Hyalangium gracile: one gene and its partners. The protein of the gene in region 2 binds, or shares a complex with, the protein of the main gene of each other region. Links are inferred from orthologs where the notes say so. Each region holds a gene or a part of one and is shown on either strand. Other genes may lie near its edges. The genes, in order: KY572_RS34415, KY572_RS15140 and KY572_RS34465.

Region 1 (5,510 bases), on a different replicon or contig from region 2:
GCCAAGCCGGGGACGAACATGATCGACGCGGCCAAGAGCGTCGGCGTGGAGATCCCCTTCTACTGCTACCACCCGCGGCTCTCGATCGCGGCCAACTGCCGCATCTGTCTCATCGAGGCCTCCAACGCGCCCAAGCTGGTGCCCGCCTGCCAGACGCCGCTCGCCGAGGGCCAGGTCATCAAGACCACCACGCCCAAGGTGAAGGAGCAGCAGCGCGCGGTGATGGAGTTCCTGCTGCTGAACCACCCGGTGGACTGCTCCATCTGCGACCAGGCCGGTGAGTGCAAGCTGCAGGACTACTACATGAAGTACGACTACCGCCCCTCGCGGCTCGAGGGCGGTAAGGCGCTGAAGAACAAGCGCAAGGTGCTCGGGCCCCACGTGGTGCTGGATCAGGAGCGCTGCATCATCTGCACCCGGTGCGTGCGCTTCATGAACGAGATCCCCAAGGAGCCGCAGCTGGGCGTGTTCGGCCGCGGCAGCCACGAGCGCATCGACGTCTTCCCGGGCAACGAGCTCAACAGCAACTACTCGCTCAACACCGTGGACGTGTGCCCGGTGGGCGCGCTGCTCAGCCGGGACTTCCGCTTCCGCGCCCGCGCGTGGTTCCTGTCCGCCACCCCGTCGGTGTGCACCGGCTGCTCGCGCGGCTGCAACATCTACGCGGACTGGATGTCCCAGGACACCTACCGCTACCGCCCGCGCGAGAACGAGCAGATCAACAAGAGCTGGATGTGCGATCAGGGCCGGCTCTCGTACAAGTACCTGAACCTGAACCGCGTGCTGAGCGCCTCGGTGGGCCGGCGCGCCACGCAGGCGGCCAACACCGCCCGTCCGGAGCTCTCCCGCGTGGAGGCCGCCAAGGCCGCCGCCCAGGCGCTCAAGCCGCTGGTGGGCAGCGCGCAGCTGGCGGTGCTGGCCTCGCCGGTGTGCTCCAACGAGGACCTGCTGGCGGGCCTGTCGTTCGCCAAGGGCACCCTGGGCGTGAAGGAAGTGTACGTGGGCGGCCGGGCTCCGGGCGCCGCGGACCACTACCTGATGACGGCGGACAAGAACCCCAACCGCAAGGGCCTGGAGCTCATCGCCAAGGGGCTGGGCCTGACGCTCAAGTCCTTCGAGGAGCTGGCGCCCGCGCTGCACTCGGGCAAGGTGAAGGCGCTGTACGCCATCGGCACCGAGGTGCCGGGCGACGCGGAGGCCTTCGCGCAGGCGGTGGCCAAGGCGGAGGTCTTCGTGGCGCAGGCGCTCAACGAGTCGCCCGTCACCGCGCAGGCCACGGTGCTGCTGCCGGCCGCGGCCCACATCGAGGACGAGGGCTCCTTCGTGCAGTTCGAGGGCATCATCCAGCGCTTCCGCAAGGCGTACCCCTCCAAGGGAGACGCGGTGCCGCACTGGCGCTGGGTGTCGGAGCTCAGCAAGGCCCTGGGTGGCGCGGCGGCGTGGAGCTCCGCGCGTGAGGTGTTCCGGGAGCTGGCCTCGCAGGTGGCCGAGCTCTCCACGTTCAACTGGGAGCAGTCTTCTCCGCCGGATCGCGAGAAGCCGGGCATCAACCCCATTCCCACTGGCGCCGACGGCCGTCCCCCGGGCTACCGCGAGTTCGGTACTCCCCGCGTGCGAGGAATCTAAATGAAGCGCGTCATCACAGTCCTCTTCGCCATCGGCTTCATCATCGCCCTGCTCGCGGGCGTGGTGCTGGCCTCCTACGCCGTGGGCGGGCTCGCGGAGAAGCACGGGTTCGCCGGCGCCAGCCGCCTGACGAACATCCTCTTCCTGATGCTCGTCTTCGTGATGATCATCGCCACGCTGCTCACGCTGGCCGAGCGCAAGTGGAGCGCGCTGATGCAGGATCGCATCGGCCCCAACCGCGCGCGCATCGCCCTGCCGGGCCTGAAGAACCGCTCGCTGGCGGGCCTGCCCTTCGTGGCGGCGGACTCCTTGAAGATGCTGACCAAGGAGGCCTTCCACCCGGAGAACGCCAACAAGTTCCTCTTCAACCTGGGCCCCATGCTGGCCTTCGCGCCGGTGTTCGCCCTGTTCGCCATCGTGCCGGCGGGCCCGAGCGTCACGCTGTGGGGCGCCAACGTGGACATGGTGGTGGCCACCCCGGACTTCGGCCTGCTCTACCTGTTCGCCATCGCCTCGCTGGCGGTGTACGGCACGGCGCTGGCGGGCTGGGCCTCCAACAACAAGTTCGCCCTGCTGGGCGGCGTGCGCGCCTCCTCGCAGATGATCTCCTACGAGGTGGCGCTGGGCCTGTCGCTGGTGGGCATCATGCTGGCGTTCTCCTCGGTGCAGCTGCCGGCCATCGTCGGCAACCTGGCGGCGGAGACGGGCGGCGAGTCCTCCGGCCAGGCGCGCTACCTGTGGCAGTGGACGGGCGGCGCCGCGGGCCAGGGCTTCGACTTCGGCCTGCCGGCCTGGGGCATCTTCCTGCAGCCGCTGGGCTTCATCCTCTTCTTCGCCGCGGCCTTCGCGGAGACCAAGCGCGCCCCGTTCGACGTGCCCGAGGGCGAGTCCGAGATCATCGGCTACTTCGTGGAGTACTCGGGCATGCAGTTCGGCCTCTTCATGATCTCCGAGTTCGTGGAGGTGGTGGTGCTCTCGGGCGTCACCGCGGCGCTCTTCTTCGGCGGCTACCACCTGCCCTTCGGCGGCGAGTGGGTGGCCAGCCAGCTCAAGGACTACCCGCTGGTGTACGCCACGCTGCTGGGCACCTTCTTCTGGATCAAGGTCCTGGTGCTCTGCTTCATCCAGCTGCTCATCCGCTGGACGTTCCCGCGCTTCCGCTACGACCAGATCCAGACGCTGGGCTGGAAGATGCTGCTGCCCGTGGGACTGGTGAACGTGTTCGTCAGCGGCGCGCTGGTGCTGTGGGATCCGACGCTGCGCTCGTTGGCGCTGTTCGGCATCCTGGAGATCGGCATCCTGGTGGCGCTCACGCTCTCTCGGAAGGAGAGCGGAGAGACGACCCACGGCCACGGGGACGGGCACGGGGCGCTGGGGCATGGACATGATCCCCACGGGCTGCCCGGCGCCGCGCACGGTCACGCGCTGCCCCACGGCCACGCGGCTTCTCACGCGGGCGGGCACGCGCCGGCGGCGCACGCGGGCTCCACGCATTAGGCATCAGTCTTTCGAGGAAGCGAGACAAGGACGGCCATGGCCTACAAGGCGACCCAAGATCCCCGCACGGATGTCCGCGAGCGGGCCTACCTCCCGGAGCTTCTCAAGGGCCTGGGCATCACCGCGCGTCACTTCTTCCGGAACCTCTTCGGAACGCGGGACACGAACACGCAGGTGATAGACCGCAAGGGCACCAGCCTCATCACCACCGTCGAGTACCCGGAGGAGAAGATCCCCTACCCTCCGGGCTACCGAGGGCTGCACCGCCTGGTGCCTCGAGATGACGGCAAGCCGCGCTGCGTGGCCTGCTACATGTGCGCGACGATCTGCCCGGCGCAGTGCATCTACATCGAGGCGGGCGAGTACGAGCACGACGCCAAGGATGGCGAGTCGCGCGTCATCGAGAAGTTCCCGACCCAGTTCGTCATCGACGAGCTGCGGTGCATCGTCTGCGGCCTGTGCGTGGAGGCGTGCCCCAAGGACGCCATCCGCATGGACACCTACGAGCACACCAAGCCCGAGTACAACCGGCAGGGCTTCGTCTACGACATCCCCAAGCTGCTGAAGGGCCCGGCGGTGTCGCACCCGTCGGATCCGTGGAACAAGCGCGAGGGCTCGGAGCAGCCGCACCACGTGCACAAGGAGGCCCACACGCGCATCGGCGAGGGCCTGGTGCAGCTCAAGACGCCGCACTCGGTGGGCCACGGCCACGAGCCGAAGAAGCTGGGCTCCGGCGAGTCCCAGAAGTCACACCCCACCAAGTAGCAACCAGCCTGACGTGCCTCCGGCCCGCCCTCCTCCGTCCCCGGTGGAGCTGGCGGGCCGGTGCCGTTTCGGGGCTGCCCGGGTGCTCTCTCACCGAATGAGAAAGCTTGGAGGCCTACGGCAGCGCACCTTCCCCACTGGAGACAAGTCCCGTAGGTTGAAGCCTCGATGAAGCGCTACCGCCTCTCCGTGTGCAAGGGCATGGACTGCAAGGGCAATGGGTCCGATGCCGTGTTCGCCGCGGCGAAGGAAGAGCTGGCGAAGCACGCGGTGGGGCCTCGCTGCGAGGCGTACCGCGGAGGCTGCTACGGCTTCTGCCACATGGGTCCCAACGTGGTGATCCGCGAGGACACGGGCCGCAAGCGCGATCCGCTCTCGCCCGAGGACTACCAGCTGATGGGCTGGCCGGGCGAGGTCTACTACTCGCGCATGACGCCGGAGAAGATGCGCCGCGTGGTGGCCGAGCACATCGCGCAGGACAAGCCCGTGCGCGAGTTCTTCGGCGATCCGGACGAGCAGGAGTAGGCCACACCTTCGGGGAGCCCCCTGTCCCGAGCGCGGTTTCCGAACTGGTATGACAAGCAGACAGGTTCGGGAACGACGCGCCCGACGGGCTCCCTCTCCGGCGGCTTCGGAGCGCCGTCGGCTCAGCACTCCTTGGAGGGAGGCTCCAGCTCCTCGCCGAGCGTCCGCCGCAGCGCCTGCGCGAGTCGCCGCATCGCGAACCCCTCGAAGTCATCCACCGGGTCGATGCTCGCGGGGAACACCTCGAGGAGGCTGTCGAGCATGGCCTGCACCCGGCGCAGGCGCTCCTCCGCCCCGGCCGCGCCGCCTGCCTCGTTCTCTGGCGCCTCTTCGAGCAGGAAGGCGGCGTGGATGACGTTCTGCCATCGGTCCTGGCGCATGTCGTTCACTCCTGGGCGCGAGGCCCGGGCTACAGGTGGAAGTGGCCAGCGGCCTCGGGCTGATAGGGCACCGCGACGATGCGCAGGTGGCGGGTGCGCCCGCCGGGCACGGGCCACTCGATGGCCTGGCCCTCGGAGAGTCCGATGAGCGCGCTCCCAATCGGCGCCAGCACGGAGATGCGTCCCTCATCGCTGCTCGCATCCTGCGGGTAGCAGAGCGTGACCTGCCGCCGCTGGCCCGTCTCCACGTCCTCGTAGATGACGGTGCTGTTCATCGTCACCACCCCCGGTGGGACATCATGCGAGCTGCGCACCTCGGCCCTGGCCAGCTCCTGCTCCAGCATCTCGGCCAGCTCCGCGTTCCGCCCGGCGCCATGCACCTCGATCACTCGCTGCAGGCGGTCGAGGTCTGTCTCCGTCACGATGATGCGGCGCTCCTGGGTCGTCATGGGGTGCTCCTCCTGTGCAGAGGGGCCGCGTCGCGGCCCGGGTTCAGTCGAGGTGAGGTGGAACGGGGCCACGGCCCGCCCCGTGGGGCACGGCCGAAGACAGCCTCCCGCTTCCTCCTTCGGAGACGCGCGGGAGTCCCGGAAACGCCGCTCGCCGAGACCTGGAAGTCAGCGACGGGCGGCGTGGAGCCCAAGCCAAGCCGTGGCCTGACTGTGGGCGAACAGCACCCGGCGCACCGCCGCCCCGTGCGTCCACGACTTCATCGGC
Region 2 (5,487 bases):
GCAGCAGGGCCACCGTCAGCATGCCGCCGTAGGTGCGCCCCTCCAGCGGGCCGGAGCTGATGGGCGTGTCCAGCTTCACCACGCCGTTGGCGTCCGGCAGCGAGCGCGCCATCGTCTCCAGGCCGTGGAAGGTGAGCGGACCGCGCTGTTCCAGGCCGGCGGTGTACCGCGGGATGGAGCTGCCCACCGGCTGCAGGTCCGCGTCATTGGCCTGCTTCACGAAGGCCCCCACCATCAGCACGATGAGGAACGAGCCGATGAGGAAGGCGAAGTCGCCGATGCGGTTGGTGATGAACGCCTTGCGGCCCGCCCACGCCTTGGCCGCGTCCGTGTACCAGAAGCCGATGAGCAGGTAGCTGGCCATGCCCACCCCTTCCCAGCCCACGAAGAGCAGGACGAGGTTGTCGCCCATCACCAGCGTCAGCATCATCGCGACGAACAGGTTGAGGTACGCGAAGTAGCGCCAGTACCCGTCGTCGTGCTCCATGTAGCTGGTGGAGTACAGGTGGATGAGGAAGCCCACGCCGGTGATGACCAGCAGCAGCGTGCCGGACAGGTGGTCCACCAGCAGGCCGAAGTTCACCCGGAAGTCACCCGCGCTGAACCACGTGCCCAGGTCATTCCACAGCACGTAGCGCGACTGAGCGCCGCCGAAGGTGTTCTGGATGATGGCCAGCGGGGCGTTGCTGGCGTCCGTGGCGCTGGTGGCCCAGAAGGCCATCACCGACAGCACGAAGGAGCCCGCCACGGCGGCGCAGGCCACCAGGTGCACGTTGGCGCGGCCCAGCATCCGGCCGAACACGCCGCAGACGAACGCGCCCAGCAGCGGCAGCGCGATGATCATCCACAGCGACTGGGAGATGACTTCGGGGGCGATGGGCGCGGTCTTGAAGAGGGCTTGGAGGTCCATGCGGAGGCTCTGGAAGGGCGGGGGACCGCGTCAGTGCTTCATCGTCTTGATGTCTTCGATGTTGACGCTGCCTCGGCTGCGGAACACGGCGATGACGATGGCCAGGCCGATGGAGGCCTCGGCCGCCGCCACGGCGATGACGAAGAAGGCCGACACGTGGCCGATGGTGTCACCGCGCATGCGCGCGAAGGCGAGGAACGTGAGGTTCGCCGCGTTGAGCATCAGCTCCACGCACATGAACACCACCAGGGCGTTGCGGCGCACCAGCACGCCGAACATGCCCAGGCAGAAGAGCGCGGCGGCGAGGAACAGGTAGTAGGAGATGGGAACCATGGCTCAGATCCTCGACTTGGCGACGACCACGGCGCCCACCATCGCGACCAGCAGCAGCAGGCTCACCGCCTCGAAGGGCAGGAGCCACGTGGTGAAGATGGACTCGCCAATCGCCCGCAGCGTGCCGAAGGTCTGCTGCTGAGCCAGGCTCAGGCTCTGCACCCGGTTGGGCACCCGGGCGATGGCCAGCGCCAGCACCACGAAGAGCCCGATGGCCGCCCCGCCCCCGAGGATGCGCGAGAACGTCAGCCGCGGCCCGGCGGCTTCCTCTCCCAGGTTGAGCAGCATGATGACGAAGAGGAAGAGCACCATGATGGCGCCCGCGTACACGAGCACCTGGAGCGCCGCCACCGTGTGCGCCCACAGCAGCACGTAGATGCCGGCCAGGAAGAAGAACGTGGACACCAGCGCCATGGCCGAGCTGATGGGGCTCTTGGCGAAGATGACCAGCGAGGCCGACAGCAGCGTCAGCACCGCGAAGGCTCCGAAGAGGACCTGTTCGATGTTCAAGACCAGTCTCCGAACGCACCCCAGGGCTTGTCGCCGAACGGGCAGCGCTTCTCGTGGATGTGCGCCTCGAACTCGGCGCGGTACCGCATCAGGAAGGAGTGCGTGGGCAGCGCCGCCGCGTCACCCAGCGCGCAGATGGTGTTGCCCAGGCCGATCGGCGGGTACGGCGCGATGGACGAGGCCACGTTGCTGAGCAGCTCCAAATCCGACGGCTCGCCGCGGCCCTCTTCGATCTTGCGCAGCAGCCGCGTCTGCCACGGGGTGCCCTCGCGGCACGGGGTGCACTGGCCGCAGGACTCCTCGGCGTAGAAGCGCGCCACGCGCCACAGGCAGCGCACCATGCAGGAGCTGTCGTCCATGACGATGACGCCGCCGGAGCCGGCCATCGTCTGCTTCACCTTGAGGGCCTCGAACTCGAGCGCCACGTCCAGCTCGTCCGCGCCCAGCACCGGCGCCGAGGAGCCGCCGGGGATGACGGCCTTCACCTTGCGGCCGGCCGGCATGCCCCGCCCGTACTTGTCGTCGAAGATGAGCTGGGTGATGGTGGTGCCCATGTCCACCTCGTAGACGCCGGGCCGGTTCACCGTGCCGGACAGGCAGACGAGGCGGGTGCCGCCGGACTTGTCGGTGCCCAGCTTGGCGTACCAGTCCGAGCCCCGAGAGAAGACGTGCGGCACGCTGGCCAGCGTCTCCACGTTGTTCACCACCGTGGGGCTGCCGAACAGGCCCACCACGGCGGGGAAGGGCGGCTTGAGCCGGGGCCAGCCCTTCTTGCCCTCCAGGCTCTCGAGCAGCGCCGTCTCCTCGCCGCAGATGTACGCGCCCGCGCCGCGCACCACGTAGCAGTCGAGCTGGAAGTCCTTGCCCAGCACCGTCTTGCCGAAGATGCCGGCCTTGTACGCCTCGTCGATGGCGGCCTGCGTGCGCTCGGCGGGGAACTTGAACTCACCGCGGATGTACACGTAGCAGGTGTGCACGCCCAGCGCGTAGGACGCGATGGCGATGCCCTCGAGCATCATGTGCGGATCCAGCTCGAGGATGTACCGGTCCTTGAAGGTGCCCGGCTCGGACTCGTCCGCGTTGACGGCCAGGTACTTGGGCTTGGGGCTGTCCTTGGGGACGAAGCTCCACTTCAGGCCGGTGGGGAAGCCCGCGCCGCCGCGCCCGCGCAGGTTGGACTTCTTCACCTCGTCGATGATGGCGGCGGGCTGCATCTCCAGCGCCTTCTTCAGCGCCTCGTAGCCCCCGCGCTTGCGGTAGTGGTCCAGCGTCCAGGACTTCGGCTGCCCCCAGGCGCCGGAGATGATCGGTTCAAAGGCCGTTGTCGCCATGTGCGGTCAGTTCCTTGAAAGGAGGCCGATCAGGTGAGCTTCGCCAACAACTCGTCCAGCTTCGCCTTCGTCAGGCTCTCGTGATGCTCTTCATTGACCTGCAGGCAGGGGGCGGTGCCGCACGAGGCCAGGCACTCGGTCTCCCGCAGGGTGAACTTCTCGTTGGACTCGCCTGCCGTCAGCCCGAGCCTGTCTTCCAGGTAGGCGAGCATCTTCTCCGCGCCCCACAGGGCACAGGAGAGGTTGGTGCAGACGTCGATGACGTACTTACCCGGCTTCTTCAGGTGGTACATCACGTAGAAGCTGGCCACCTCGTAGGCTCGCTCGGGCGTCACCTCGAGATGCTTGGCGACGAGCCGCATGCCCTCGGGAGGCAGCCAGCCCTTGAGATCCTGGAGCAGCCGCAGCGCGGGCAGCATCCCGGCGCTCTTCCGATCGGGCGGGTAGTGGGAGAGGATTTCCGCGATCCCCGCGTCGAACTTCTTCTGCTCTTCAGGGGTGAACAGGGGCTCCGCCATGGCGGGCGCTTCGTATTGCCCAGATGGCTGCGTTGTCAACATAAACCCTCGAAGTTCCTCGACGCGCCCATCAGCGAATTGCCGAGGGAATTCAAGCCCTTGTTATGGGCCCGCACGCACGGCCGGTCCGGGTGCCGCGATCAGCGGGGGGCGGCGCACGTGCCCCGGGCGAGCGTTCGGCGTCTGGACGAAGCGGTTTGGCACTTTCTTTTCCGAGGCTCCCGGATCCGGTAGAAGTCGGAGAGTTCAGCGTCCGGCCGAGGCCGGCGGGCCGGAGACTCGGGGGGATGGGCCCGCGCGACAGGCCGAGCAGGACCGACGAATTAGGGTGACCTCTTGAGTGCGGCGGGACCTCACAGCGACGGGCAGCTCCCGGCGGGAATCAATCCCGAGGGCTACCGTGTGCTCATCGTCGAGGACAACCCGCACATCATCGAGATGTACGCCTACGTCCTGAAGAAGCTGGCGAGCGGGGAGCTGGCGGGCAAGGTGCCTCTGGAAGTCCACTTCGCGCCGGACGGGCACCACGCGCTGGCCCTGCTGCACGAGCAGCGCTTCAGCCTGGTGATGACGGACCTGTACATGCCGGTGATGGACGGCTTCGCCCTGGTGGAGCGCATCCGCGAGGAGGAGAAGCTGCGCACCATCCCCATCATCGCCATCTCGGCGGGGGGCAAGGAGGCGCAGGACCGGGCCATGCAACTGGGGGTGGACATCTTCCTGCGCAAGCCGGTGCGCTTCGTCGAGGTGCTGGAGACGGTGAAGCAGCTCCTGCGCATCGGGAAGTAGGCCCCCGGACACAGAGTGGACCTGGGGGGGCATTTCATTCCATTGGAAATTTGACGGCGGGGCGCGGAGCCGACGTAAAGTCGCCGGCACCCATGCTCAAGCCCGCCGTCAACCGCGAGACCGTGAGTGGCGAGGCGCTGTTCATCCTTCGGAACCTGAGGGAGAACGGGCGCCTGGGACGCTCGAACAAGCTGGCCGATGTGAAGGCCGCGCTCGAGCCGTCCGTGTCACTGGAGTTCGACAGCTATTTCTTCTTCCTGCGGAAGTTCCACTACATCGCGATGGATCGCGAGGCGCAGCTCAAGCTCACCGATCAGGGCGAGCGCGTCGTGGACGGGGACTTCCTGGACAAGTTCACCCTGGAGGTGGGCGAGTTCTTCGCCGATCAGATTCTGGGCGAGGACGAGGCCACGCAGGCGGGCAGCCTGGAAGAGCTGGGGATGATGCCGCCGCCTCCGCCGGAGCTGATGCTGGAGGAGTCGGACGTGGCGCGCTCGTCGGCGCCGCCGCCCATTCCGCTGCCGGCGGCGCGGGCCTCGCGCACGGCGCTGCCCACGGTGGAGCCTGTGATTCCGCCGATGCCGTCGGTGGCGCCGGTGAGCGCGCCTCCGGTGGCGGCTCCCGTGTCCACTCCGCTTCCTTCCATCACCTCTCCGATTGCGCCTGCCTCCATGCCCCCTCCCTCCACTCCGTCCGCCGCGCCGGTCGCCGCCCCGAAGGGGACCGAGCTGGATCTGCGCTACCAGAAGTTCGATCCCATCGGCAGCGGGCCGCTCGGCACGGTGTTCAAGGGGCGGTTCAACGCGCTGGGGTTGGACATCTGCATCAAGGAGCTGAAGGACATCTTCGGCTACTTCTCCTTCCTGCAGCGGGGCGAGGTGCTCAAGCGGCTGAAGAAGGAGCTGTGCGCGCAGGCGCAGGTGCGTCACCCGGCGATCGCGCAGATCGTCGATCAGAACGTGGACACGCCGCGGCCGTACTTCGTGGTGGAGCTGCTGCGCGGCAGCCTGAAGGAGAAGCTGGAGGCGGGTGGAGGCAAGGGCGTGCCGGTGCCGGTGGCGCTGCGGTGCTTCCTGCAGCTGGCGTACGGCCTGCG
Region 3 (5,316 bases), on a different replicon or contig from region 2:
CCTCGGAGCTTCGACACCTACCGCATCCGCCCGGATGGCGTGGTGGAGGTGGAGGGCGCCGCGCACGAGGCCATGGTGCGCGAGAAGGATCGCGGCGCCTTCGACGGGCAGCGGTGGCTGGTGGATCGCCCCCGGGCCGATGGCACTGTCCAGCGCGCCTGCTCCGGCGAGTGCGAGCAGACCGCCGTGTTGTCTTCCTGGCTGGACGCTGTGCTGACGCGCGCCCCCTGACACCGGCTGGAGTAGGGTGCGGCGCCATGTCGACGACGAACACCCAGAGCCTTCAAGAGCGCTACGCCCCCCACAACGCCTGCTTCGGCTGCGGCCCCGCCAACGAGAAGGGCCTGCGCATCCGCAGCCTGCTGGAGGGAGAGCTCGTGGTCGCCGAGTGGACGCCCGCCGAGCACCACCAGGCCGTCCCCGGAGTGCTCAACGGGGGAATCATCGGCTCGCTGCTGGACTGTCACTGCAACTGGACGGCGGCCTACCACCTGATGAAGCAGAGCGGCCAGGAGTCGCCGCCGTGCACGGTGACGGCCGACTACAGCATCCAGCTCAAGCGCCCCACGCCCATGGGCCTGGTGCGCCTGGAGGCCCGGCCCGTGGAGCTGAAGGAGGACCGGGCCGTCATCGAAGGCAAGCTCACGGCGGGCGGCAAGGTGACCGCCCTGTGCCGGGGCACCTTCGTGGCCGTGAAGCCGGGCCACCCCGCCTACCACCGCTGGTAGCCCGGCGCGACGGCTCGCTCAGGCCGCCGGAGCGGGCGCCATGTCGGGGGTGAGGGTCTGCGCCAGCCGGCGTAGCTCATGGCCGTTGAACGGCTTGCGCAGCTCTCGCAGCTGCGGCAGGTCCCCGAACTCCTGGAGCACTTCCTCCCACGAGTAGTCGGAGTAGGCGGAGCAGAGCACCACCCGGAGCTCGGGCGCGATCTTCCGCAGGTGTCGCAGCGTCTGGATGCCGTTCCACCCGGGAGGCATCCGGTAGTCCAGGAACACCATCGAGTAGGGGCGGCCCGTGTTCATGGCGTGCTGCACCTTGGCGATGGCCTCCTGGCCCTGGAAGGCCGAGTCCAGCTCGAACATCGGACTGACGGGAGTGCTGATGGCCTGCGCCGCGCCGAAGAGCACCTCTTCCATGAGATCGAGATCGGCGCTCCGGTCGAGCCGCGGTGGACAGAGAATCCGCCGGAAGTCCCGATGGATCGCTTCGGAGTCATCAATGACGAGAATGCGTCTCGTGCTCTCGGAGCTGCTCATGTCGACTCCTGGGCCGGAAGTCGGGGCCCCCCCATGACATGGGAACTGGAAAATTATTTCTATAATATAAGGGAGACTCCTAATGTGCAGCAGTGGCCACATTGAGGCGGAGCCGAAGGGGCAGGTGCTCCTGGCCGTAAAAAACCGAAGGCCCCGGCACCTCCGATGGGGGAGGTACGCGGGGCCCTGGGCTCACCCGGTATCGGGAGATGTGCGCTACTTGTTCATGGAGGCCAGCAGGTTGTGCTGGGCCGCGGTGGGGTTGGGCTCGCCCTTGTCGGCGATGCGGTGCACCTGCCGGCCGATCTTGTCCTGCAGCAGCATGAGGCCGTCGAGCACCTGCTCGGGGCGCGGCGGGCAGCCGGGGATGTAGACGTCCACCGGGATGATGCGGTCGATGCCCTGGAGCACCGCGTAGTTGTCGTAGAAGCCGCCGGAGGAGGCGCACACGCCGAAGGCGACCACCCACTTGGGCTCGGTCATCTGCTCGTACACGCGCTTGAGGATGGGGGCCTGCTTCAGGTTGATGGTGCCCACCACCATGAGCATGTCCGCCTGGCGGGGCGAGAAGCGGGGGAACTCCGCGCCGAAGCGGGCGATGTCGTAGCGGCTGGCGGCCACGGACATGAACTCCATGCCGCAGCACGCGGTGGCGAACGGATAGGTGAACAGCGAGTACTTGCGGGCCCACCCCAGGCCCTTGGAGACCATCCGCTGGAAGAAGCCCATGGCCTCGTCGCGGCGGGTGGCAATGACTGGAGCGTTGTCGATCTCAGAAGCCATGTGTCCTCAGTGCTCCCACTCGAGAGCGCCCTTCTTCCATACGTAGATAAGGCCCACCACCAGCGTCGCCGCGAAAACCACCATCTCGGCGTAGCCGAACCAGCCGAGCGCCTGGAAGTTCACCGCCCAGGGGTACAGGAACACGGCTTCCACGTCGAACACGATGAACAGCAGCGCCACCACGTAGAACTTCACCGCGAAGCGCTGGCGCGCCAGACCGCTCGACTCGGAGCCGGCCTCGAAGGTGGCCGACTTCACGGCGCTGGGCCGACGGGGACCGAGCAGGCCCGCGAGCGTGGGGATGATCAGCGCCAGGATGCCCGACAGCAGCAGCACCACGGCCATTGGCAGATAGGGAGCGAGGGGAGTGCTCATCGGCGGCGGACCATAGGAAGACCCGCCGCGCGCTGTCAAAGAGAAAGTCCGTCCTCGCCGAGGCCTAAACCGTTGAGATGACAGTGAAAAGCCAGCCCGCGCGCGGCCCCTTCCGCCGCGCTGCCCGGCCGGTGCCCGGACGGGCGGCAGAGAGTGCGACCGGGCGCGCACTGTGGGTTTGACGCTCTGCGCCCGTGGGGCCTACCGTCGCATCCGTTTCGCTCGAGGTACCGGGAGAAGAAGGCATGTGGGGTCGGCTCAGTCTTCGGTGGCAGGTCGCGCTGGCGGTGCTGGTGCCCTCCCTCGTCATTTCCGCCCTCAGCAGCTTCTACTTCCCGAAGCAGCAGGGGGAGATCGGGCTGAACCGGTTGAGGGAGCGCGCCAAGGCCGTGGGGCTGCTCGCCCAGGAGCAGACGGCGTCCATCCTCGAGGGGCCCGAGGCCGAGCGCCAGGAGCGCTTCAGGCACCTGTTCGCCCTGGTGGACAAGGGCGGCAACGTGGTGAGCCAGGCGGTGCTCGAGCCCAACGGCAGCCCGCTCATCCAGCACGGCGCCGCCCTGCCGTCGGGGCTGAGCTCGAGCCGGGCCTCCGAGGGGTGCGCGGACGCGCTCATCAAGGACAAGGACGAGGACAAGGACGTCCTCGTGGTGCGCTGCGCGCTGGCCAATGGGCGCAGCTACGTGATGGGCCTGAACTCCTCCGTCGTGGGGCAAGACGTCCAAGCCTTCATGGCGCCGGGGGCGCTCGTCTTCGCGGGCGCGGCGCTGGTGGGCCTGGTGCTGGCCTTCTTCATCGGCCGGGCCATCACCGAGCCCGTGTCGCGGATGACGCGAGCGGCGCAGGACGTGGCCAAGGGGGACGTGTCCCGCAGCGAGCTGGACGTCACCCAGGCGGCCGGCGAGGTGAAGATGATGGCGCAGAGCTTCAGCGAGATGCTGGGCACGCTGCGCGGCACGGTGGCGGAGCTGGTGTCGCGCACCGAGCAGCTCTCCAGCGCCTCGCGTGGGCTGACGGGGGCCTCCGCGGACCAGGAGCACGTCATCAGCCAGCAGGCGGCGTACGCGCAGCAGATCGCCGCCACCTTCGAGGAGCTGAGCCGCACCGCCGAGCAGATCTCCAGCTCCACCGAGGTGGTGGAGTCCTCCGCCCGCCGCACGCACGAGGCGGTGGCCGAGGCGATGGCCGTGGTGGCGCAGGTGGTGGCCGGCATCAACGACATCCGCATCGAGTCCAAGGGCGTGGCGGACGCCATCGTCGGGCTGAACCAGGACCTGCAGCAGGTGTCGAAGATCGCCCAGGTCATCAACCAGGTGGCGGAGCGCTCGGACCTGCTGGCGCTCAACGCGGCGCTCGAGGGCACCAAGGCGGGCGAGGTGGGGCGGGGCTTCTCGCTGGTGGCCGCGGAGATGCGCAAGCTGGCCGAGAACGTGTCGGGCTCGGCGCGGGACATCGCCCGCATCGTCGAGAAGGTGCAGGACTCGGGCGAGGAGGCCGCCACCAAGGCGCGCGTGGGCATGGCCACCTCGGATCGCGGCGTGGAGGTGGCCGAGCAGGCCTCGTCCGTGTTCGAGCGCATCGTCGAGCTGGCGCGCGGCACCAGCGAGGCGGCGCGGCAGATCACCATCGCCACGCGCCAGCAGCGCCAGTCCAGCGAGCAGGCCGTGCAGGGCGCGCGCAACGTGGCCGAGCTGGTGAAGCAGGGCGTGGACGCCACCGGCCGCACCACGCGCATCGCCCAGGATCTGCAGGCGGTGGCCGAGGGGCTCACCGCCGTCACCAGCCGCTTCAAGGTGGCGCGCGACTGAGCGCCCCTGGCCTACGCGGACTCCTGATCCGGATCCTTGGGGGCCAGCGTGTGCACGTGGGAGAGCAGCTCCTTGAGGGAGAAGGGCTTCTTGAGGAAGCCCGCCCACGAGTAGTCCCTGGCCTTCACCGTGGGGGCGATGGCGCTCATGATGAGGATGGGGAGCTTCTCGAACTCGCTCTTCTGGCGGATGGCCTTGATCGTCTCGTAGCCGTTCATCACCGGCATCATGATGTCCACGATGGCCAGGTCCGGCCGGGTCTCCATGAGGCACTTGAGCGCCTCGCGGCCGTTGCCGCAGGTGAGGACCTTGTAGCGCTCCTCCTCGAGGATGGCCTTCACCGCCTCCACGATGTCCAGCTCGTCGTCGACGATGAGGATGGTCTTCATGACTTCCTCCGCCGCAGCAGGCCCCGCCGCTTGGACTTCTTCTTCGCCCCGTCCGAACCCATGGGCGGCGCGACATCCTCCGCGCGGGCGCCCTCGCGCAGCCGGGCGTGGCCGGTGAGGATGGCCTCGGCGCTCTCGAACGTGTCGGCGACGTTGATGCCCTCGTCGGTGATGGCGAACTCGCGGATGCCGCTGTCGTACTGGCTCTCGCGCATCTTCATGATGGAGATGAGCCGGTACAGCTGCGAGCGCAGCTCCACGTAGCGCATGAGGATGATGTTCTCCACGTACGCCGCGGCCTCCGGCAGCGGGGCGTCCACCCCGGAGCTGAGCAGGGGCGTCTCCTCGGAGTAGATGGTGGTGGAGTCCAGCATGCGCAGTTGGTGCGAGAGGGCGGAGAAGAAGCGGCCGATCCGGTCCGGGTACACGGCGGCGGAGCGGAAGCCGGACACCCCGTCGATGAAGAGCCGCAGCCGCTTCACGTTCCGCTCCTGGATGCGCTCCAGCAGCCGCTCGGCGAGCGAGTCCATGTTGTGCTCCAGCGGGGGCTGCCACTGGATCTCGATGAGGCCCTTGTCCACGTACTTCTTGAGGTCCTTCATCCCCACGCCGGCGGCCTTCTCCAGCAGCCGGGGAGGCGTCTCGTAGAAGCCGAAGTAGACGCCGGGCTGTCCCTCGCGGGCGCCCTGGAGGAGGAAGTGGAGCCCC

What was found.
Region 1: the proteins of KY572_RS15140 (region 2) and KY572_RS34415 are in contact, whole or in part, in a cryo-EM structure (PDB 7NYH), measured with the Escherichia coli proteins. The link is inferred for Hyalangium gracile from one-to-one orthologs.
Region 3: the proteins of KY572_RS15140 (region 2) and KY572_RS34465 are in contact, whole or in part, in a cryo-EM structure (PDB 7NYH), measured with the Escherichia coli proteins. The link is inferred for Hyalangium gracile from one-to-one orthologs.

The regions. Positions count from the first base shown.
Region 1 is NZ_JAHXBG010000022.1:32,326-37,835, reverse strand. What follows is about bases 876-3,874. They hold KY572_RS34415 (complex I subunit 1/NuoH family protein), read left to right. Parts: upstream 876-1,626; coding sequence 1,627-3,123; downstream 3,124-3,874. Other genes in these bases: KY572_RS34410 (NuoI/complex I 23 kDa subunit family protein), read left to right, coding at 3,160-3,874; KY572_RS34420 (2Fe-2S iron-sulfur cluster-binding protein), read left to right, coding at 876-1,626. In the rest of the region: more of KY572_RS34420, read left to right, coding at 1-875; more of KY572_RS34410, read left to right, coding at 3,875-3,888; KY572_RS34405 ((2Fe-2S) ferredoxin domain-containing protein), read left to right, coding at 4,057-4,413; KY572_RS34400 (hypothetical protein), read right to left, coding at 4,536-4,793; rnk (nucleoside diphosphate kinase regulator), read right to left, coding at 4,823-5,242. UniProt on the Escherichia coli protein: NDH-1 shuttles electrons from NADH, via FMN and iron-sulfur (Fe-S) centers, to quinones in the respiratory chain. The immediate electron acceptor for the enzyme in this species is believed to be ubiquinone.
Region 2 is NZ_JAHXBG010000006.1:531,105-536,591, forward strand. The notes cover bases 1-2,999. They hold KY572_RS15140 (NADH-quinone oxidoreductase subunit J family protein), read right to left. Parts: upstream 1,754-2,999; coding sequence 1,247-1,753; downstream 1-1,246. Other genes in these bases: nuoL (NADH-quinone oxidoreductase subunit L), read right to left, coding at 1-910; nuoK (NADH-quinone oxidoreductase subunit NuoK), read right to left, coding at 941-1,243; nuoF (NADH-quinone oxidoreductase subunit NuoF), read right to left, coding at 1,750-2,999. Also shown: more of nuoF, read right to left, coding at 3,000-3,084; KY572_RS15150 (NADH-quinone oxidoreductase subunit NuoE family protein), read right to left, coding at 3,114-3,602; KY572_RS15155 (response regulator), read left to right, coding at 3,939-4,391; KY572_RS15160 (serine/threonine-protein kinase), read left to right, coding at 4,484-5,487. UniProt on the Escherichia coli protein: NDH-1 shuttles electrons from NADH, via FMN and iron-sulfur (Fe-S) centers, to quinones in the respiratory chain. The immediate electron acceptor for the enzyme in this species is believed to be ubiquinone.
Region 3 is NZ_JAHXBG010000022.1:43,802-49,117, forward strand. What follows is about bases 731-3,535. They hold KY572_RS34465 (NADH-quinone oxidoreductase subunit A), read right to left. Parts: upstream 2,415-3,535; coding sequence 2,046-2,414; downstream 731-2,045. Other genes in these bases: KY572_RS34455 (response regulator), read right to left, coding at 747-1,256; KY572_RS34460 (NADH-quinone oxidoreductase subunit B), read right to left, coding at 1,473-2,039; KY572_RS34470 (methyl-accepting chemotaxis protein), read left to right, coding at 2,660-3,535. In the rest of the region: KY572_RS34445 (sulfatase-like hydrolase/transferase), read left to right, coding at 1-231; KY572_RS34450 (PaaI family thioesterase), read left to right, coding at 258-728; more of KY572_RS34470, read left to right, coding at 3,536-4,219; KY572_RS34475 (response regulator transcription factor), read right to left, coding at 4,231-4,608; KY572_RS34480 (ATPase domain-containing protein), read right to left, coding at 4,605-5,316. UniProt on the Escherichia coli protein: NDH-1 shuttles electrons from NADH, via FMN and iron-sulfur (Fe-S) centers, to quinones in the respiratory chain. The immediate electron acceptor for the enzyme in this species is believed to be ubiquinone.